4 regions of the Streptomyces sp. NPDC002092 genome follow, and region 4 is predicted to be linked to each of the others. Evidence: riboswitches for the same ligand, from Rfam matches in the RefSeq annotation. Region 4 holds a riboswitch; each other region holds the start of a gene.

Region 1 (5,270 bases), on a different contig from region 4:
GCCGCAATCGAACCCAGCTCGTCCCGCGCCGAGTTGAGTTGGTCCGTCTTGCGCGCCGCTTCGTCCCGCAGTGCCGACAGCCGCCGTTCGGCGGCGTCCGTCTGCTCCTTCGTCCCGTCGTACTTCTCGGTGGCGACCTCCGCCTCCTGGTACAGCCTGTCCACCTCCGCCCTGACCTGCGTCGGCGTCAGTTCCGGCTCGGCGTGCCCGGTCCCGTCGAAGCCCGTCGCGGTCGCCGCGCCCGCCACGGCGATCGTGAACGCCGTCCGGGCCGGACGGCCGTTGAGCGAGCGCCGACTGGGTTTTCGGTGCGCTGCCACGTGGGCTGCCCGTCCTTTCGTACGACCGCTCCGTTCCGGGGCGGCTTACGCGTCCGGCGGCGGCCCGCACAGGGGGAGCGGGCCGCCGCCGGACCTTCTCGGCGGTGGTGGCCGGCTGCCGCCCCTGGCCCGGGCGGCGGTGGGGAGCCGGTCACCTGGTGGAGGACGCTAAACCTGTCTGTGTCGGCCTGGTAACGCGATGTGCGGAAGTGCCCCGGGCGGATCGCCGGGTGACCGTATGCGGCCGTGATCCAGGACTCACAGCGTCGACTTCACGCAGAGCGCTGACCGATGTGGCGGTTCCGGGACACATGGGGGTGGCGGAGTGCTATGGGCCGCATATATGCAGGATCCACCGATGAGGCCGGGGCGGTGTCCGGAGCCCCGTGCGCCTCTGTTTAAGCTCCGGCCTCATGGACGTACTCATCCATCTCTTCGTCGGCCTGCACATCATCGGCATCGCCGCGCTCCTCGGCGGCTTCTTCACCCAGATGAAGGCGATGGGCCGCGGCGAGGCCCGCTTCGTCCCCGCGATGCTGCACGGCGCGCTGACGATGCTGGTCACCGGCGCGATCCTGGTCGGCCTCAACCAGGCCGACGACCATCACGTCAACACCATCAAGATCGGGATCAAGCTGGCCCTGCTGATCGTGATCCTCGGCCTGGTCTATGTGAAGCGGGACGACGAGAAGATCGACAAGAGCCTGTTCGGGCTGGTGGGCCTGCTCACCACGGCGAACATCTTCATCGCGGTGCTGTGGACCTGATGCCGGCGCGGGCCGCGGCGACGGCCCCCGCGGCAACGGCCAGCCACGCCGCCACCGCGATCCACAGCAGCACCTCCCCGGGCCGCTTCAGCCGCGGGGCGTCGAGGACGGCGGCGATGGACAGCACGGCCGTCGCCGTCATCCCCAGCGGGAAAACGGTCGCCCAGCGCCGCACGTCGTAGCCGCGCCGCGGCCGGACCGCTTCGGCGACGAGCAGTACGGCGTACCAGGCCAGGTCGAGCACGAGCAGCGCCACGGTGACGGCGCGCAGGACACCCCGGTCGTCGCCGTCCCACAGGTACAGACGCGCGCTGTCCGCCGCGAGGAGCCTCGATCCGGCGAGCGCCGAGATGGCTAGCGCGCCGCCCGCCACCCACTGGTCGCCCAGCCCTTCCGTCACCTGTCGCAGATCGAAGAGGGCGAGCACACAGCCGTAGAGGACGAGTCCGAACCAGAACAGCACGAGCGCCGCGTGCGCGAGCCATGCCGTCGCCTCGACCTCGGCGAGCGTGGCGCCGAGCACAGCGAGCCCTTGCGTGGCCACGCTGCACAGGAACACCGCGCCGGGCATGCGACGCTGCCAGTGCCGTGCGACCTGCACCAGCAGCAGCGGCCACAGCACGGCCGCCAGCGCGAGCAGGGCCTCGGCGAGGGTCTGCCGTCCGAGGGCGGAGAACCGGGTGCCGAGGACGGTGGTCGCCGCGACGGCGGTCAGCGCCCCCGGCGTCCCCGCCTCCGCCCGCCACCTCTCCGGTTCCCGCACCAGCCGGACGCCGAAGCCCGCCGCAAGTACCGCCCAGGCGACACAGGACAGCCCCAGGACGACTCGCGACAGCACCTCGTACCCCGTCAGATGCAGTCCGAGCGACACACTGCCGGTCGCCATGACGGCGGCCCCGGCCGCCGGCGAACGCTGCGCCCACCAGGCACGGAGGAAGGTCGGGCCGGACATGGGGCCGATGCTAAGGAGTGCGGGGCGCGTTGAGGGCGGGCCACGCGCGCGTGCATCACAAACTGCCCCGCACGCGCGCGTGACCTGCCCCCTGGTGCCTCAGGCGGGGCGCACCACGCTGTGGATGATCGATTCGCCGCCGTAGTAGATCGACTCCTCGCGGACGTACGCGCCGGGCTTCGGGGCGTGGATCATCATGCCGTTGCCGATGTAGACCCCGACGTGGCTGATGTCGTCGTAGAAGAAGATCAGGTCGCCGGGCTGCGCGTCGGTCAGCGAGACCGTGGTGCCGGCGTTGACCTGGTCGTAGGTGGTGCGCGGGAGGGAGACGCCGGCCGCCTTCCAGGCGGCCTGGGTGAGGCCGGAGCAGTCATAGGAGCCGGGGCCGGTGGCGCCCCAGACGTACGGCTTGCCGATCTGCGCGCGGGCGAAGGCGAGCGCCTTCTCGGCCTTGGTGGCGTACGAGGAGTCGCCGGCGGAGGTGGATCCCGAGCCCGAGGCGGAACCGCCGTCCTGGGCCGCGGCCTCTTCCTTGGCCTTCTCCGCCGCCGCCTGCTGCTTCGCCAGCTCAGCGGCCTTACGGGCCGCCTCCTCCTCCTGCTGCTTCTGGATCGCCGCGAGCCGCGCCTTCTCCTGGGCGGTCAGCTTCGACAGCAGCTCGCGCGCATCGGAGAGCTTCTTCTGCACCGTGGACTTGGCGGTCTGCAGGTCGCTCTGTGTCGCGGTCAGCGTCTCGAGGCTCTTGGAGGCCTCCTGACGCTTCTTCATCGTCGCGGACTGCTCGGTGAAGTACTCGTCGACCGCGCTCTTCTGACGGGAGGTCAGCCGCCCCATGAGCTGCGTCTGGTCGAAGTAGTCCTGCGGGGAGTCCGCCAGCAGGAAAGTCGCCGTGTCGGGTGCGGCGGCTCCGGTCCGGTACTGGGCCGCGGCGAAGGATCCGAGCCGGTCCCGCTCCTCGTTGAGCTTCTGCGTGCGCTTGGCGACGTCGTCGAGGAGGGTGTCGACGTTCCTGCGCTGCTTCGTGGTCTTCTCTTTGGCCGCGTTGTACTTCTCGGTGGCCGACTCCGCCTGGCGGTAGAGGTCGTCGACCTTCTTCTCGACCTCTTCGAGGCTGGGCTTGCCGTCGGCGGCGGGGGCGGCGTTCGCCGACTGGGACAGCAGGGCCACCGAGGTGAGGGCGGCCGTGGCGAGGGCGGGGGTGCGTATGCCTGCTACGCGCGTACCCGCGGGGCGCGACTTGCGGTGCGACGCCAAGGGAGGCGACTCCTTCCATGCTCCGCCTACCGAGTTAGCTGTCGGGTTCGGGCGGGTGGTTCGGAAGGGTTGCCCTACGGTCCGTGCCCCGAAAGGGAGGAGACCGATTCACCCCAAGGTCGGTGTGGGTCCCCGGCTCCGGATGCGCGGCGGCGCCCCGGACTCGGCGGAGGCCGCGCGGCCCGGCGACGTTCGCCGGTGGGGGTCGTGCGGCCTGCCGGAACGGTAGCCAACTCGTGTGGCCCCTGTGAAGGTTGATGTTCGATATGCCCGATACATTTTCGTGACCTTCGGTCAGTGGGTTCGCGCGCGGTCGTCAATCCGGGAGGATGTGCGGTGTCTTGGGGGTATTTCTGCCGCAGTGGCGGCGTCCACTCGCTTCGAGCCATGTCTCCACCCGTTCGGTTACCTTCCGTGATGGAGCGGTTCTGGAGGGCGAGAGGACGCCTGGCGGCCAGGTCTGGAAGAATCCAGGGATTCTGCGGCCGCGGAGGCCCAGGGGAGCCCGCGGATTCCGGCGATGTGCTCAGGGCGGCGGCGGACTGTCAGTGGGGCACCCTAGACTCGGAGAGCGATGAGCAGCCTCTTTGACGACAGCTTCCTGGCGAACCTCCAGGCCCCCCGGGGGCACGAGGAGGAACCTCCGCCGCCGCCCGAGGACGATCACGGACCGGAGCCGGTTCCGGACGATCTGTTCGGCGGGAAGTTCGACGTGCCACCGGACCGGGAGGCCTACTACCGCAACGGCGCTCCCCGCCCGGCGCTCGACCCGGCCGCGCTCCTGGACGGGCTGAACGAGAACCAGCGAGCGGCCGTCGTCCACTCCGGCAGCCCCCTGCTCATCGTGGCCGGCGCCGGATCCGGCAAGACCCGCGTGCTCACCCACCGCATCGCCTACCTCCTGGGCGAGCGGAACGTGCATCCGGGCCAGGTCCTCGCGATCACCTTCACCAACAAGGCCGCGGGCGAGATGAAGGAGCGCGTCGAGCAGCTCGTCGGCCCGCGCGCGAACGCGATGTGGGTGATGACCTTCCACAGCGCGTGCGTGCGCATCCTGCGCCGGGAGTCGAAGAAGCTCGGCTTCACCTCCTCCTTCTCGATCTACGACGCGGCCGACAGCAAGCGCCTGATGGCCCTGGTCTGCCGAGACCTGGACCTGGACCCCAAGCGCTACCCGCCGAAGTCCTTCAGCGCCAAGATCTCGAACCTGAAGAACGAGCTGATCGACGAGGAGGACTTCGCCGCCCAGGCCGCCGACGGCTTCGAGAAGACCCTCGCCCAGGCCTACGCCATGTACCAGTCGCGGCTGCGCGAGGCCAACGCCCTCGACTTCGACGACCTGATCATGACGACGGTCAACCTGCTGCGCGCCTTCCCGGACGTCGCCGAGCACTACCGCCGCCGCTTCCGGCATGTCCTGGTCGACGAGTACCAGGACACCAACCACGCCCAGTACGCGCTCGTACGGGAACTCGTCGGCACCGGGGCACACGATGAGGACGTACCGCCGAACGAGTACGACCTCCAGCCCGCCGAACTGTGCGTCGTGGGCGACGCCGACCAGTCGATCTACGCCTTCCGCGGTGCGACGATCCGCAACATCCTCCAGTTCGAGGAGGACTACCCGGACGCGACGACGATCCTGCTGGAGCAGAACTACCGCTCCACCCAGACGATCCTCTCCGCGGCCAACGCGGTCATCGAGCGCAACGAGTCCCGCCGCCCCAAGAACCTGTGGACGAACGCGGGCGCGGGCGCCCGCATCACCGGCTACGTCGCCGACACGGAGCACGACGAGGCGCAGTTCGTCGCCGACGAGATAGACCGTCTCACGGACGCCGGCCAGACGAAGGCCTCAGACGTCGCCGTCTTCTACCGCACCAACGCCCAGTCCCGTGTCTTCGAAGAGGTCTTCATCCGCGTCGGCCTGCCCTACAAGGTCGTCGGCGGTGTCCGGTTCTACGAGCGCAAGGAGGT
Region 2 (5,270 bases), on a different contig from region 4:
TTCGCCGGTCTCTGGAGCGACGGCGGCTTCGGCGGCGCGAGCCGCGCCTGGCACGCCTATCAGCGCGCATACGTCATCCCGGACGCCGACCAGGACCGGCCGGTGCTGTTCAACTCCTGGGAGGCCACCGAGTTCGACATCTCCGAGGAGCAGCAGGGCGCCCTCGCGCGGCGGGCCGCGGCGATCGGCGTCGAGCTGTTCGTGGTCGACGACGGCTGGTTCGGCAAGCGCACCAGCGACCGCGCCGGACTCGGCGACTGGACGGTCAACCGGGACCGCTTCCCGAACGGCCTCAAACCCCTCGCGGACTACGTGCACGCCCTCGGCATGCAGTTCGGCATCTGGGTCGAGCCCGAGATGGTCAACCCGGACAGCGACCTCTACCGTGCCCACCCCGACTGGGTGCAGTTCCAACCGGGACGAAAGCGGACGGAGTTCCGCAACCAGCTCGTATTGAACCTGGCCCGGGAAGACGTCCAGGAATACCTCTGGGAGCAGCTCGACGCACTCCTCTCCAGCGCCCCGGTCGACTATGTGAAGTGGGACTTCAACCGCTGCTTCACCGACGCGGGCTGGCCCGGGGAGCCCTACCCGCAGCGCCTCTGGGTCGATCATGTCCGTGCTCTGTACGCCCTGCTGGACCGGCTGCGGGCGGCCCACCCGAATGTCGCCTTCGAGTCCTGCTCGGGCGGCGGCGGCCGCATCGACCTCGGGATCATGAGCCGTACGGACCAGGTGTGGACCTCCGATAACACCGACCCGCTCGACCGGCTCGCCATCCAGCACGGCTTCAGCCAGATCCATCCAGCGCGGGTGATGGCCGCCTGGGTCACCGACAGCCCGAACACCCAGCTCAACGGCCGGGTCAGCTCGCTGCGCTTCCGGTTCGTGAGCTCCATGGCCGGCGTGCTCGGGGTCGGCGGCGACCTCACCCGGTGGACCGAGGAGGAGCTCGCCGAGGCCGGTGAATGGGTGGCCCTCTACAAGGAGATCCGGCCGCTGGTGCAGCACGGCGACCTCTACCGGCTGCGGCCGCCGCGGGGTGGGCTGAGTGCGGTGCAGTACGTGCGCGGGGACGAGGCGGTCGTCCTGGCCTGGCTCCAGGCGCAGAGCCATGGCGAGCCCGTACCGGCGCTGCGACTGCGGGGCCTCGACTCGACAGCCTCGTATGAATGCCCTGAAACAGGCGAAATCCACAGTGGTGCCGTATTGCTGCATCACGGACTGCGTACCGGATTGCGCGGTGACCTCGACGCGGCAGTTTTCCGTCTGCGGCGCATCTGAGCCTTCTGTCCGGATTGGCGCTTCTTCTGCCTCTTCATTCCAACTCGCTCCCGAATAGGGGATCCTGGAGCAGGGGCACGTGAGGAGCGTCATATCCGTGACGGTGCGTGGCGCGTCATGTCCACGTAATTCAGGTGCTTTACAAGGACGTTTGACGGAGACGATCACCCGGGAATTCACGCAGGGTCACCGGGTTTTCTCTCAAGGGATCAATAGAAATGCATTCTCGGGGAACCGGCACTTGTTCCTTTGCGTCCTGGTCGCTTACGTTCGCCACCAATCCGGACGGACGCCCAATCCTGCCGCCGCCCGGTGCCCGCAGAACTCACCCGTGAACGGCAGGAGCGGGGGACCCACAGGTACAACTGCCTGTTCCGGTCTCCGGAACGGCTAGGGGTAAAGCCGCGTCGCATGCGCGGCCGGGCATCTCCAGCCCGAACCCGACAGCTCACCTCGCAGGCGCCGGAGAGGAATTCGTCATGCCCGCGAAGGGTAAGCACCGCCGTCCGAAGCCCCAGCGCTTCACTCGCTCCATCGCCGTCGCCGGAACCGGTGGCGCCGCACTCGCTCTCCCGCTCATCGGGGCCACCGGCGCCCATGCCGCCACCACTCAGTCCGCTTCCCAGACGGTTTCGAATAAGGCCGTCCAGTCCCTTCCGGTCGCCGAGAAGAAGGCGGCCCACAAGAGCGTCGCCGGCAATGCGGGCGTGCGGACCTATTCGGTGCGGACCGGCGACTACCTCTCGAAGATCGCCGACGAGCAGCATGTCGCCGGCGGCTGGCACAGGCTCTACTCGGACAACCGCCGGGCCGTCGGCGACGACCCGTCGCTGATCCACCCGGGCCTGAAGCTGACGATCGGCCGGAAGGCCGCGAAGGACACCACCGCGTCGTCGCCCTCGTCCGCCTCGAAGACGTCCTCGTCGGCGGCCAAGGCGACTGCCACCAAGGCCTCCGAGTCCGCCCCGACCGGCTTCACCCTCCCGGTGATCGGCGGCACCATCGGCACCGGGTACCACGTGGCCGGCAGCATGTGGTCCAGCGGTTACCACACCGGCGTCGACTTCGTCGTCCCGACCGGCACCTCCATCAAGTCAGTCGGCGCGGGCACCGTCGTCTCCGCGGGCTGGGGCGGCGCCTACGGCAACCAGGTCGTCGTCAGGCTCGCCGACGGCTACTACGCCCAGTACGGCCATATGTCCCAGATCTCCGTCTCCGCCGGCCAGACCGTGGCCGAGGGCCAGCAGCTCGGCCTCTCCGGCGCGACCGGCAATGTGACCGGCCCGCACCTGCACTTCGAGATCCGCACCACGCCCGACTACGGCTCCGACGTGGACCCGGTCGCCTACCTCCGCTCGAAGGGCGTCGGCGTCGGCTGACCCCCTCGGAACCACCTGCCTGACACGCCGCCGAAGGCCGGACCCCGATCCCCGGGTCCGGCCTTCGGTGTGTCCGGCTGTGTGCACGTTCGCCGTGTTGCGTTCTTGTGGCGGGGACTGCATGGGTGTCGACAGTCGGGGGAGGGGCGGGGCACAGTGATCTCCGGAGCGATGAAAGCGCTTTCCCCACCCTTGCCTTCCGAGGCCTACGGAGGTTCCCGTGCCCGGCGTCGATCGACGCACCGTCAGGCCGATGTGATCTCGTGAACCTGTGCACCAACGACAGCGCGTACGGCTCTGCCGATTCAACGGAGCTCACGCCGACGACATTGCCGCCGTGGTCGGTGAACTGGTCGGCTTGCGCACCGATTTCGTCGACACCACTGACTGACTGTCCGCGGCGGACAGGGACTTCGACGGCACCCTCCACCCCAGTGTCCAGGGCCCCCGCAAAGTGGCCGGCCACCTGCTCACCCTTCTCGGACCCACCCCTCACCCCACACCAAGGAGCCGCCTCCCGTGACGAGCACCCGTAGAGCATTCGGAGCGCTGGCCGCCGGCGCCGCCCTGGCCGCCCTCGCCCCCGCAACCGCCGCCAGTGCCTCGCCCCGCGGCCGCCTCATGGCCTGCGACGACTTCCGCCACGGCCTCGGCAAGTGGGTCGTCGAACTGGAGCAGGGCGGCACCGTCACCGCCTCCCGAGGGGTGCTGGATGTCGACGTACCCGCCGGGGCCACGGTCTGGTTCAGACAGCGACTCGAAGGGTCGTACGTCATCGAGTACACGGCGACGCCCGTCTCGGAAGGCGGCGCGAACGACCGCGTGTCCGACCTCAACAACTTCTGGAACGCCACCGACGTCCGCTCTCCGGACGACCTCTTCGCCACCCACCGCGGCGGGGCACTGGCCGAGTACGACCACCTCAAGACGTATTACGTGGGCTACGGCGCCAACACGAACACCACGACCCGGCTGCGCCGTTATGTCGGGGAACCCGGTGTCCGTCCGCTGATCTACGACTACACGGAGCCGCTCCTGGTCGCGAACGAACCCAACCGCGTCCGTATCGTCTCCGACGGCTCGACGGTCCGCTGGTGGAACAACGGGCGGCTCGTCTTCGACTACATGGACCAGCAGCCGTACACAAGGGGGCACTTCGCCTTCCGGACCACATGGAGCCATTTCCGGATCGCCGACTTCAGGGTCCGGCGGCTCGCCCCACAATATCGCTGACGCCTCAACATCCCTGGTCGGAGGGTTATTCCAGGCTTGGCGAACACTTTAGAAGTGGCTTATCTCACCGCGCGTCAACCCCTTCCTACGGTCGCGTAGGTCACATTCGAAGGTGAATCATGGTCGATGTGGCAGACGATTCGAAGAGTGACAGCAGATCAGTGATCGGGTCGTACGTTGCGGTGGGGGACAGCTTCACCGAGGGCGTCGGCGACCCCGGCCCCGACGGGGCGTTCGTCGGCTGGGCCGACCGGTTCGCGGTACTTCTCGCGGACCGGCGACCCGAGGGCGACTTCAGGTACACGAACCTCGCCGTGCGCGGCAAACTGCTCGACCAGATCGTGGAGGACCAGGTACCGCAGGCCGTCGAACTGGCGCCGGACCTGGTCTCCTTCTGTGCGGGCGGCAACGACATCATCCGTCCCGGCACCGACCCCGACGAGGTCGCCGAGCGCTTCGAGCGGGCGGTGGCCAAGCTCACCGAAGTCGCCGGCACGGTCATGGTGACCACCGGCTTCGACACCCGTGGCGTTCCCGTGCTCAAGCACCTGCGCGGCAAGATCGCCACCTACAACGGACATGTCCGGGCCATCGCCGACCGGTACGGCTGTCCCGTCCTGGACCTGTGGTCCCTGAAGACCGTCCAGGACCGCAGGGCGTGGGACGGCGACCGCCTCCACCTCTCACCCGACGGGCACACGCGCGTGGCGCTGCGCGCCGGGCAGGTCCTCGGTCTCGAGGTGCCGGCCGACCCCGATCAGCCCTGGCCACCGCTCCCGCCGCGCGGCACCCTCGAGGTGCGACGGGACGACGTGCACTGGGCGCGCGAGTACCTGGTGCCGTGGATCGGCCGCCGGCTGCGCGGCGAGTCGTCCGGGGACCACGTCACGGCGAAGGGCGCGCTGTCGCCGGACGACATCAAGATGCGGATCGCTTCGGTGGCCTGAGGGCTGCCTGATGGTCGCCTGAAACCGTGCTGGGCGGGGCGCTCGTGATGGCTTGGGAGCGGCCTCGCTGCGGCGGGCGGTGAAGCGGCCCGGTGGCACGAGCCCCCGCCCGGTGCGGGGGCTCAGTGCTCCGAAGCCGTCAACGCCGCCCGCTCCAGCCCCAGTTCGCGGGCCAGCGCCTCGTCGACCCACTCCTGCGCCCGCGCCCGCGACACCGCACCGGCGTACGAGGTCAGCTGCACGGCGAGCCCGTCCAGCAGGGCGGTCAGGCGCAGGGCCGCGCCGTGCGGGTCCGGGCAGCTGAACTCGCCCGCGGCCACGCCCTCCGCGATGACCTCGGTGATCGCGGCCTTCCACTGCTTGTCGAGGTCACGTGTGACCTGCTGCAGCGCGGGCTCGCGCAGCGCCGCCGCCCAGCCCTCGATCC
Region 3 (5,270 bases), on a different contig from region 4:
CGCCTCGGCGGCACCCTGGCCCCGGGCGGCCCCGGTGACGACCACGACCTTCCCGGCCAGTCGCTGTGTGTTCTCGTTGCTCACGCGGTCATCCTTCACCACCGAGGCAGCCTGAGCTGGTACTCCGGGTGGATCCGCCGCATGTAGCCGGTGTCGTCGCGGCTGCGCATCCCCGACTCCACGTACAGCCGGTGCAGCCGGTCGAGGGCGTCGTGCTCCAGCTCCACGCCCAGGCCCGGTCCGCTCGGGACCGCCACCTCGCCGTCACGGAACTCCAGCACCCCGGGGACGATCACGTCGTCGGCCGAGTTCCACGGGTAGTGCGTGTCGCAGAAGTGGTCGAGGCTGGGGATGGCCGCCGCCACATGGGTCATGGCGGCGAGGCTGATGCCCAGGTGCGAGTTGGAGTGCATGGACAGGGCCGGCCCGAACGCCTCGCAGACGGCGGCCAGTTCACGGGTGCGGCGCAGTCCGCCCCCGTAGTGGTGGTCGGTGAGGAGCACTTGAATGGCGTTCTGGTCGATCGCGGGCTTCAGATGCTCACCGTCCAGTTCGCGTGCGTACTTCGAGGTCTCCACCGTCCAGGCCGTGTTGGGGTCCAGCCGCAGCGGCTGCCCGGGGAAGGCCTCCGCCAGCGCCCTGATCGCGGCGATCTCCTCCTCCGGCGGGAAGACGCCGCCCTTGAGCTTGAACGACCGGAAGCCGTACCGCTGTTGCATCAGTCGGGCCTGCTCGACGATCCCGTCGGGATCCAGTGCCGCACCCCTGGGACAGCTCAAGCTATGAATCGTTTCATCGGCATGTCAAGACATGGCTGAAACATTTCACCGAGCCCGTGCATGCGTCACCGGGTGCGGCGGGATGCCTGTGGCGAACAAGAAGGAGGCCGCCGACTTCCGTCGGCGGCCTCGTAGTTCATCGAGCTGCTGGTGTCACGCCTCTGCCGGCGTTCCTGATCTCATGCGGGACGTACGGCGATACGGACCGCGGCTTCGCCCGCGTAGTGGACCGAGTCCTCGCGGATGACCGCGCCCGGGCCAGGCGCGTGAATCATCAAGCCGTTGCCGGTGCAGAGGCCGACATGGCTGAAGTTGTCGTTGAAGAAGATCAGGTCTCCGGGGCGGCTCTCGGACAGGGGAATCACCGTGCCGGCGCCCGCCTGCTCGTACGTGGTGCGTGGCAGGGTGACCCCGGCGGCCCGCCAGGCGGCCTGGGTGAGCCCGGCGTTGTCGTACGACTCCGGCCCGACCGCACCCCACAGGCACGGCCTGCCGATCTGTGCACGGGCGAAGTCGATCGCCCTGTCGGCCTTGGTGGCGGCGGGCGTAACGGTGGCGGGCACACCCGTGTCGAGGACGGACGGCTGCACGGTCCAACCCCCCGCCTGGGGTATGCGGGTGTCGAGCACGGGCGGCCGGGTGCGCCATTCCTCCACGGCGGGTACGCCGGTGTCCGGCACGGAAGGCTGCGTATGCCACTCCTGCCTCGCGAGTGCACCCGTGTCGAGCACGGAAGGCTGCATGAGCCGCTGCTCGACCGCGGGTATGCCGGTGTCCAGGACGGACGGCTGCATGAGCTGTCCCCCGGCCGGGGGCAGGCCCGTGTCGAGGACCGTCGGCTGCTGCAGCCGCCACGCTTCCTCCGCCGCCGGGCGGGTCTGTTGCGCCTGGTCCTGCCAGGGCAGCTGGGCCGGCACGGCCTCAACGGCCGGGCGGGGTGCGGAGGTCTGCCGGGCGGTGTACCGGTACAGCAGCTCGCTGGCCGCCGCGATCTTGCGCTGGTTCTGCTCCTTGGACCTGCGCAGGGAGGTCTGCCTGGACTCGGGGGCCGCCGCGGGCAGCGCGGGGGCGGCCTCCTGGCGGGGCCGCGGGACGGCGGGGAGCGCGGTCGTGGGGCCGGCGGTCAGCTCGGCGACCGGACGGCGGGACTCGGCGGAGGGCAGCTCGGCCACGGGCCGGGCAGCTGCCGACGGCTCCAGGGCGGTGCGGCGGCTGTCCGCCGGGCGCCGGGGCTCGGCCTGGCGGGCCGGCATGCGGTCGGCCGGGAGCGCCGCGGGAACCGTCGGGCCCAGCGAGGCGCGCGCTCCGTCGAACCACCGCCGGGCCACCGAGTCGAGTGCCGGATCCGAGCGGCCGCGCTCGCGGGGCGGGGCGGCGGGCGGCCGCGCTCCCAGCAGCTGGGCCCGGGTGAAGTTGTAGTTGCCGGTGTCGGACTCGGCCTGGTCGTAGAGGCTGCTCACCCGTTGCCGGACGGCTTCGCGGCTGGGGCCCTCGTCACCGGTCGTCGGTGCGGCGTCGGCGGTCTGCGAGAACAGGGCCACCGAGGTGAGGGCGGCGGTCGCGAGAGCGGAGCTGCGCATGCCGGGAAGGCCGAAGCCTCCGGTGCGCGATGGTCGATCCGGCGCCATGGGAGCCGTACTCCTTCCGTACTCCGCCTACCGAGTTAGCTGTCGGGTTCGGGCGGTCGGTTCCGGAAGGCATGCCCTACGGCCCTTGCCCTGGTGGGCAGTTGGCCGATTCACCCCGTCGTTCGGTTGGGTCCCCGGTTCCGGCCGCCACGGGGCGCACCGGATTCGGCGGAGGCCGCGCGTCCCGGCGGGGTTCGCCGGAGGAACTCGTGCGGCCTGAAGCCACGCTAGCCAACTTGTGCGGCTCGTGTGAAGGTTGACGGGCGGAATGTCCGATACGCTTCTGTGACCTTCGTCGTGACGCGCCGTCAGATCCGTGTGTTGTGCACACAGTGGATCCGGACGGCGACCGTCCGTCGCCAACGGGCCGCGTCAGGCGCGCGGGCCCTCGCTGCGAGCTTCACGCTCGGCGTTGCGCTTCTTGATGCGCGCAGTCTCCTTGCGGACCTCGGCCTGGGTGGCGCGCTCCTTCTGCAGCCACTCGGGCTGTTCCTGCTTCAGGGCCTCGATCTGCTCGGTGGTGAGCGCCTCGGTGATCCCGCCGCGGGCCAGGCCCGCGATGGAGACGCCGAGCTTCGCCGCGACCACCGGACGGGGGTGCGGGCCATTGGCTCGCAGCTCGCGCAGCCACTCGGGCGGCTCGGCCTGGAGCCGGTCGAGCTCGGCTCGTGAGACGGCGCCCTCCTGGAACTCGGCGGGGGTGGCCTCGAGGTACACACCCAGCTTCTTCGCCGCGGTCGCGGCCTTCATCGTCTGGGTGCTCTGGTGCGACTTCATGCCGTCCAGGGTATCGAGCATGTTCGAGCCCTGAGACCACGGCCGGTAGCCTGGCCTGGTGACAGGCTCGGAAGAATCCCAGGCGTTCCGGCTTGCGTACGTCCCGGGAGTGACGCCCGCCAAGTGGGTGCGGATCTGGAACGAGCGCCTGCCCGACATCCCGCTCAACCTCCTCGCCGTACCGGCCGCCGAGGCAGCCGACGTGCTGCGCGACGGCCGGGCCGACGTGGGACTCGTACGGCTGCCGGTCGACCGTACGTTCTTCAGCGCGATCCCCCTCTACGCCGAGACCACGGTCGTCGTCGTCCCCAAGGACCATGTGATCACGGCGGCGGACGAGGTGACCGTCGAGGACCTCGCGGACGAGGTCCTCTTCCACCCCCTCGACGACGTCTTCGACTGGGACCGGCCGCCGGGCGAGCCCGCCTTCGAGCGCCCCGCCACCACCGAGGACGCCGTGGAACTCGTCGCGGCGGGCGTCGGCCTCCTGGTCGTCCCCCAGTCCCTGGCCCGTCTGTACCACCGCAAGGACCTCACATACCGGCCACTCGTGGACGCCCCCGAGTCGGGCGTCGCCCTGGTGTGGCCCGAGGAGGCGACCACGGACCTGGTCGAGGACTTCATCGGAATCGTCCGTGGTCGCACGGTCAACAGCTCCCGCGGACGCAAGGCGGCGACACCGGAAACCAAGGCCAAGGCGGGCGACACGACCGGCGCCCGGCGCAAGCCGGCGGCGGCGAAGACGACCGGAAAGACGACCGGGAAGTCGGCGGGACGCAACCCGAGGGCCGGTTCCGACGTCTCCAAGGGCGCCAAGCGAAGGAAACCCCGCCGCCGGGCATAGCCCCCCTAGGGGCGGCCTCGCCCCGTTACGACCCTCCGGCGGGGCGATGAACGGGAGGCGGGGGAGTTTTGCTACGCAAGGGGGTGCGGTGCGCGGGCGGTGCCGCGGATTGGCTGCGAGCCCACGGACTGTGGGGCGATCCGGCCGACCGTGAGTACCGGCCGCCGCGCGGCGTGCCGTGGCGGGTGGCCGCGTTCGTCGTGCGCACGCTGCGGGGCGAGTGGCAGGGCATCGTCGTCGATCCGGTACGGCAACTCAGACGCCGTGGGCTGCCCGCACTGTTCCTGGCATTCCTGGCCGCCTTCGGTGTCATCTTCTTCCATGCGCTGGCACAGCGGCCGACAGGCGCGGTGGTGGTGCGGCTGCTCGGCGGTGTCAAGGGCGACCTGCCGTTGTGGCTGGCCCTGCTGCGCACGCCGGTGTCGCTGTACGTCCCGGCCCTGGATCTGCCCGTGTGGGGAGGGATCACATCGTTGTCCCTCGCCTTCGCGCTGGCCGAACTCATCCTCGGCCGGGCCAGGACACTCGTCGTCTCGTACGCGACCACACTCGCGGGCACCCTCATGGTGCGCGCGATGCTCGCGATCGGTCCGGGCTGGGGCGGGCTGGGTCTGCCGCCTGAGGTCGGGCAGGTGCTGGACACCGGTCCGTCCGCCGCCGTCGTGGGTCTCTTCACCTACGTCGCCGTCGTACAGCGTGCTCCCATCGTGTTCGCCCTCACGGGCGGGTCGATGGTGTGGGAGTCGATTGCCATACCCAATCTGGCCGGCCGCGAGCACCTGATAGCGGTCGGCACCGCTATCGTTCTGGCCCTGTTCCACGAACGCGGCCGCAAGCGGGCGTCCGCCCGGCCCCTCCTTCCGGTACGCCGGGAGGAGCGCCCGGGGACGGGAGGCGAGCGCCCGTGTCCGGACGATCACGTCGCGGTCGGGTGAGCCCGGTCGGCGCGGGTTCGACGCCGGTCAGGTCTGCTGGGTACCGCCCATCTCCGCCGTGAAGACCGTCGGGTCGCTGTCGAAACCGCGGACCATCGGGTGGAACTCCCAGGCGCCGGAGGCCTCCCGGGTGAACTCGGCGACCGTCGCCGCGGTGGCGTCGGCGACCTGCCCGAGGTCGTCCTTGAGCAGCTCCGTGTACCCGTCGACGACCAGCACGCCCGTGTTCGATATGTCGCCGAAGAACTTGGGGCCGCCGCTCTGATGGATCGCCACACCGACGACCACCCGCGCGAAGGAGGGTGCC
Region 4 (5,270 bases):
GGCGCGGTTGGACTCCAGGTTCGGGGCGAAGCCGCCCTCGTCGCCGAGGCCGGTGGACAGGCCCTTGGTCTTCAGCACCTTCTTGAGGGTGTGGTAGACCTCGGCGCCCCAGCGCAGGGCCTCGGAGAAGGACTCCGCGCCGATCGGGGCGATCATGAACTCCTGGATGTCCACGTTGGAGTCGGCGTGCGAGCCGCCGTTCAGGATGTTCATCATCGGCACCGGCAGCAGGTGCGCGTTCGGGCCGCCCAGGTAGCGGAAGAGCGGGAGGTCGCTGGCCTCGGAGGCGGCGTGCGCGACGGCGAGGGAGACGCCGAGGATGGCGTTGGCGCCGAGGGAGCCCTTGTTGTCGGTGGCGTCCAGGTCGAACATGGCCTGGTCGATCAGGCGCTGCTCGGTGGCGTCGTAGCCGACCAGCTCCGGGCCGATCTGCTCGATGACGGCGAGGACGGCCTTCTCGACACCCTTGCCCTGGTAGCGGTTGGGGTCACCGTCGCGGAGCTCGATGGCCTCGAAGGCGCCCGTGGAGGCGCCGGACGGAACGGCGGCACGACCCGTGCTGCCGTCGTCGAGGCCGACCTCGACCTCGACCGTGGGGTTGCCTCGGGAGTCCAGGATTTCCCGGGCTACGACGACGTCGATGGACGGCACGAGCATCTCCTTCTTGGATGTGACACGGCTACGGCAGTAGCGCGGTGGCTCTGCGGGATGAGCCTAACCGCCTGAGGCCGATCGGCCACGCTGCCGACCACCTCTTGGGCAGAACCGAGAGTAAATTGTTTCCGAACGGAACAAAGAGGGGGTGCAAAAAAGAACCCCGCTCCGGTGCGTACGGGGGAACACGCACCGGAGCGGGGAGCCGTGGGGGACGGGGGTGACCCTAGCCCTGCATCACTTCAGGTGCAGCTGCTGGCCGGGGTAGATGAGGTTGGCGTCCTCGACGATGTCCTTGTTCAGCTTGAACAGCTTCTGCCAGCCGCCCTTGACGCCGTGCTTCTCGGCGATCGAGCTGAGGGTGTCGCCCTTGACGACCTTGTACTCGCCGTCGCCCTTCTTGACCTTCTTGCCGGTCGGGGTGGTGACGGTCTTCGTGCTCTTCTGGGTCTTCGTGCTCTCGGTCTTCGCGGCCGGGCGCTCGGCGGAGCGGGAGGCGGCCTGCGAGTCGCTGGAGCGGTTGGTGGACGGAGCGCTGCCGTTGTAGGCGGCACCGGACAGGCCCGTGCCGCAGACCGGCCAGGCGCCCTTGCCCTGCGCGGCGAGGACCTTCTCGGCGACGGCTATCTGCTGCGCCTTGGAGGCCTGGTTGGCCTGCGGGGCGTAGGCGGTGCCGCCGTACGCGGCCCAGGTGGAGGCGGAGAACTGCAGGCCGCCGTAGTAGCCGTTCCCGGTGTTGATGGCCCAGTTGCCGCCGGACTCGCACTGGGCGACCGTGTCCCACTCGGAGGCGGTGGCGGCGGAGGCGTTGCCGGCCGCCATCAGCGGAGCGGCGATGGCGACACCGGTGACGCCGGCCAGCGCGGCGGCGCGGGTGGCCTTGGACGGACGGCGGTGCTTGCCCTTACCGGAAAACAGCATGGTTCGATCCCCTCACCGACGCCTGCGAGGTGAGCTGTCGGGTTCGGGCCGGTTGAGTTGCCCGGCCGTGCTCTCACGAGACACGGCTACACCCCTAGCCGCCCGTCAACTGCCCGGGCAGGCACCTACCTTGGGTCCCCCGCTCCTGCCTACGGCGCTTTACGCGACGACTGTTCCCGTACGGCCGCTGGCAGGATTCGGCGTTGCGGCAGCCGGGGCTCGTGTTGACGAGCGGTGACGACGGTAGACACGCGATCCGTCGAATTTCAAAGACGATCAGGGCTTCTGAGACTCATCCCACACTTTCACCAATCCGGACATTCGGTGGCGAAGTGTGACGTGAACTCCCGTTGTTTTTCGCCCTATTCGGCACCGAGTTTCAGGGTCTGACCGGCGAAGATGTGATTCGGGTCGGTGCCGATGGCGTTCTTGTTCTCGGCGTAGAGCGCACGCCACCCGCCGTCCAGGCCAAGGGAGTCGGCGATGGAGGCGAGGGTGTCACCGGCGTGGACGGTGTACGTGTCGTGCGTGCCGCCGTCAGCCTTGGTCTTGTCGGCGGTCTTGTCGGCCGTCTCATCGGCGCCGGCGCCACGGTGGCGGCCGGTGCCGGTCGTGCCGGTGTCGACGAGGGTCCAAGTGGACGCCGGGGGCTCGATATTGTCCGAGTAGTCCCCCTTCGCCTTGCCTGTCGACGAGCTGTCGGCACTCTGTGGGTCGCCCGTGGCCTTCTTGGACGGAGAGGTGGACGGCGAGGCGGATGTGCCGGATTCGGTGGAGTTGTCCGTCGCACTCACGGAGGCCGAAGGGGAGGCGCTGGAGGTCGAGCCGGAGGACGAATCAGACGAAGAGGACCCATCGGAAGCGCTGCCCGAGGAGTTGGACAGACCGGTCGAGTCGGATGCCCCGGATGAATCGGACGAACCGGAACCACCGCCCAGCACGCCGGTGTCGATGGCGGCCGAGCCCGAGTCCTTGGTGAGCCCGGAGGTCAGTCCACAGGTGTGGAAGGCGCCGACGCCCTGGTCGTCCAGGAGCTTCTCGGCGACGGCTATCTGCTGGTTGCGGCTGGCGAGGTCGGCCCTGGGGGCATAGTCGAGGCCGCCGTACTTCTCCCAGTTCTCCTGGGTCAACTTGAGCCCGCCGTAGAAGCCGTTGCCGCTGTTCTCGCTCCAGGAGCCGCCCGTCTCGCACTGCGCGACCTTGTCCCACGTGGTGCCGTCGGCAGCGCTGGCGCCGCCCGCGGCGAAGAGCGGGATCGCGATGGCGGAGCCTGTCACTCCGGCCGCGACGAGGATGGCCGGAGCCTGACGGGGGCGACGGTGTCGACCGTTCCCGGAGAGCATGCGGAGGCCTTTCGCGAGACAGCAATGACCGCGCGGCGCATGACACCGACAGGCGTTCGATACCGCCGCGCTGGTCCGTGAACGTAGCCGGTGCCGATCACTTGTCACAAGTTAATGCCGCGTAGATCACGTGAAGATCACAGACTTGAACGCGCGTCATCTTTGGCCCGTTCACTGCGGCGGCCCCTCCACCGGCGGGCTCCGGATACGGTCGTCCTGTGAACGTCCCGAACACCGCTCCCGAACTCTTCACCTGGGAATTCGCCGGTGACCCGTATCCGGCCTACGCCTGGCTGCGCGAGCACTCCCCCGTCCACTGGACGAAACTTCCCAGCGGGGTCGAGGCCTGGCTGGTGACCCGCTATGCCGACGCACGTCAGGCGCTCGCGGACGGGCGGCTCTCGAAGAACCCCGAGCATCACGCCGAGGACGCGCAGGGCAAGAGCAGGACCGGTATTCCGGGTGAGCGCAGCGCCAATCTCATGACGCATCTGCTCAATATCGACCCGCCGGACCACACCCGGCTGCGCCGCCTCGTCTCCAAGGCGTTCACCCCCCGGCGGGTGGCCGAATTCGCGCCGCGGGTGCAGGAGTTGACGGACGACCTGATCGACCGGTTCGCGCCGCACGGCGAGGCCGATCTGATCCACGACTTCGCGTTCCCCCTCCCCATCTATGCGATCTGCGATCTGCTCGGTGTGCCGCGCGAGGACCAGGACGACTTCCGCGACTGGGCGGGGATGATGATCCGGCACGGCGGAGGCCCGCGCGGCGGCGTCGCCCGCTCCGTGAAGAAGATCCGCGGCTATCTCGCCGAACTCATCCACCGCAAGCGGGGCGACCTCGGCGAGGACCTGATCTCGGGCCTCATCCGCGCCTCCGACCACGGCGAGCACCTCACCGAGAACGAGGCCGCCGCGATGTGCTTCGTGCTTCTCTTCGCCGGCTTCGAGACCACCATCAACCTGATCGGCAACGGGACCTATGCACTGTTGCGCAGTCCCGGGCAGCGGCAGCGGCTCCAGGAGTCGATCGAGCGCGGCGAGAGCGCACTGCTCGACACCGGTATAGAGGAACTGCTCCGCTACGACGGTCCGGTGGAACTCGCCACCTGGCGCTTCGCCACCGAGCCGCTGACCATCGGCGGGCAGCGCATCGCCACCGGCGACCCCGTCCTGGTCGTCCTGGCCGCGGCCGACCGCGACCCGGCCCGCTTCTCGGAGCCCGACACGCTCGATCTCTCCCGCCGGGACAACCAGCACCTCGGATACGGCCACGGCATCCACTACTGTCTGGGCGCCCCCCTGGCCCGTCTCGAAGGCCGCACCGCCCTGGAGACGCTGCTGCGCCGGCTGCCCGATCTCGAGCTCGCCGCCGACCCCGCCGAACTGCGCTGGCGGGGCGGGCTCATCATGCGCGGGCTACGAGACCTGCCCGTGCGCTTCACCGCCGCCTGACCCGCTCCCGCCCTCCGTCTCCTTGATCGCGTCCCGGTAGGCCCGGGCGGCCGCCCGCAGCGCGGCCTCCGGGTCCACGCCCGCCGCCTCGGCGCGCACCGCCAGCGCGAGCAACTCGTACCCGACGCCCTCGGCTTGGGGCAGCGGAACCTCCAGGCCGGCCGTCCGCACCCGCGAAGCCAGCTTCGCCGCGAGGGCCAGGCCCGGCTGGCCCAGCGGTATGCCCTCCGTCACCGAGGTGCGCTGCTTCTCGACCGCCTTGGTGCGCAGCCAGTGCTCCTTGACCTCCTCGGGCGTGGCGGCGGTCTCGTCACCGAAGACGTGCGGGTGGCGGTGGATGAGCTTGGCGACGATGCCGGCGGCCACGTCGTCGACGGAGAAGGGGGCGTCCGGGTCCTCCTCCGCGATCCGGGCGTGGAAGACCACCTGGAGCAGGACGTCGCCCAGTTCCTCGCGCAGTTCCTCGCGGTCGCCCTCCTCGATCGCCTCGACGAGTTCGTACGCCTCCTCGATGCCGTACTTCGCCAGGCCCTTGTGGGTCTGCTGTGACGACCACGGGCACTCGGCGCGGATGCGGTCCATGACCTGGACGAGGTCCAGGAGGCGGGCGCCCGGGAGGTCGTAGGAGGCGGGGAGCAGCTCCAGGTCCGGCATCTGTGTCCGTCCGGAGCCGGCGAGGCGGGCCAGGCCGTCGGTGAGGGCCGGCTCGCCCTCGCCGGTCGCGACCACGACGACCGTACGGCCGCCCGCGCACCCGTCGACCAGCTCCTCGGCGGCGGGGGCTGCCTCGTCGACCGGTATCCCCGCCTCCCGCAGATACGGCAGCTGCGGGTGGGCGCCGTCCGAGCACAGCACGCGGTCGGCGGCGTGCAGGGCCTGCCAGGCGGGCCAGGAC

Evidence for each region. A riboswitch is a leader RNA that binds a small molecule or an ion and turns the genes downstream of it on or off. The one in region 4 is predicted to bind cyclic di-AMP.
Region 1: linked by a shared signal. The riboswitch ahead of ACWCRD_RS10855 (NlpC/P60 family protein) and the one ahead of ACWCRD_RS38870 (transglycosylase family protein) in region 4 are both predicted to bind cyclic di-AMP.
Region 2: linked by a shared signal. The riboswitch ahead of ACWCRD_RS25370 (M23 family metallopeptidase) and the one ahead of ACWCRD_RS38870 (transglycosylase family protein) in region 4 are both predicted to bind cyclic di-AMP.
Region 3: linked by a shared signal. The riboswitch ahead of ACWCRD_RS38055 (C40 family peptidase) and the one ahead of ACWCRD_RS38870 (transglycosylase family protein) in region 4 are both predicted to bind cyclic di-AMP.

Annotation. Positions count from the first base shown of each region.
Region 1 is NZ_JBSFDG010000004.1:166,998-172,267, forward strand. It holds gene ACWCRD_RS10840 (NlpC/P60 family protein) at 1-320, opposite strand, end outside; gene ACWCRD_RS10845 (hypothetical protein) at 734-1,087, shown strand; gene ACWCRD_RS10850 (tellurite resistance/C4-dicarboxylate transporter family protein) at 1,065-2,039, opposite strand; gene ACWCRD_RS10855 (NlpC/P60 family protein) at 2,139-3,293, opposite strand; cyclic di-AMP (ydaO/yuaA leader) riboswitch at 3,302-3,455, opposite strand; gene pcrA (DNA helicase PcrA) at 3,868-5,270, shown strand, end outside.
Region 2 is NZ_JBSFDG010000011.1:93,911-99,180, forward strand. It holds gene ACWCRD_RS25365 (alpha-galactosidase) at 1-1,284, shown strand, start outside; cyclic di-AMP (ydaO/yuaA leader) riboswitch at 1,592-1,759, shown strand; gene ACWCRD_RS25370 (M23 family metallopeptidase) at 1,764-2,663, shown strand; gene ACWCRD_RS25375 (DUF6250 domain-containing protein) at 3,183-3,896, shown strand; gene ACWCRD_RS25380 (SGNH/GDSL hydrolase family protein) at 4,058-4,843, shown strand; gene ACWCRD_RS25385 (TetR/AcrR family transcriptional regulator) at 4,966-5,270, opposite strand, start outside.
Region 3 is NZ_JBSFDG010000022.1:44,769-50,038, reverse strand. It holds gene ACWCRD_RS38065 (SDR family NAD(P)-dependent oxidoreductase) at 1-84, opposite strand, end outside; partial or broken gene ACWCRD_RS38060 (enolase C-terminal domain-like protein) at 96-764, opposite strand; gene ACWCRD_RS38055 (C40 family peptidase) at 959-2,359, opposite strand; cyclic di-AMP (ydaO/yuaA leader) riboswitch at 2,416-2,588, opposite strand; gene ACWCRD_RS38050 (DUF5997 family protein) at 2,780-3,184, opposite strand; gene ACWCRD_RS38045 (LysR family substrate-binding domain-containing protein) at 3,243-4,028, shown strand; gene ACWCRD_RS38040 (hypothetical protein) at 4,202-4,963, shown strand; gene ACWCRD_RS38035 (TerD family protein) at 4,991-5,270, opposite strand, start outside.
Region 4 is NZ_JBSFDG010000023.1:105,940-111,209, forward strand. It holds gene eno (phosphopyruvate hydratase) at 1-657, opposite strand, end outside; gene ACWCRD_RS38870 (transglycosylase family protein) at 892-1,575, opposite strand; cyclic di-AMP (ydaO/yuaA leader) riboswitch at 1,580-1,742, opposite strand; gene ACWCRD_RS38875 (transglycosylase family protein) at 1,938-2,918, opposite strand; gene ACWCRD_RS38880 (cytochrome P450 family protein) at 3,137-4,375, shown strand; gene ACWCRD_RS38885 (nucleoside triphosphate pyrophosphohydrolase) at 4,340-5,270, opposite strand, start outside.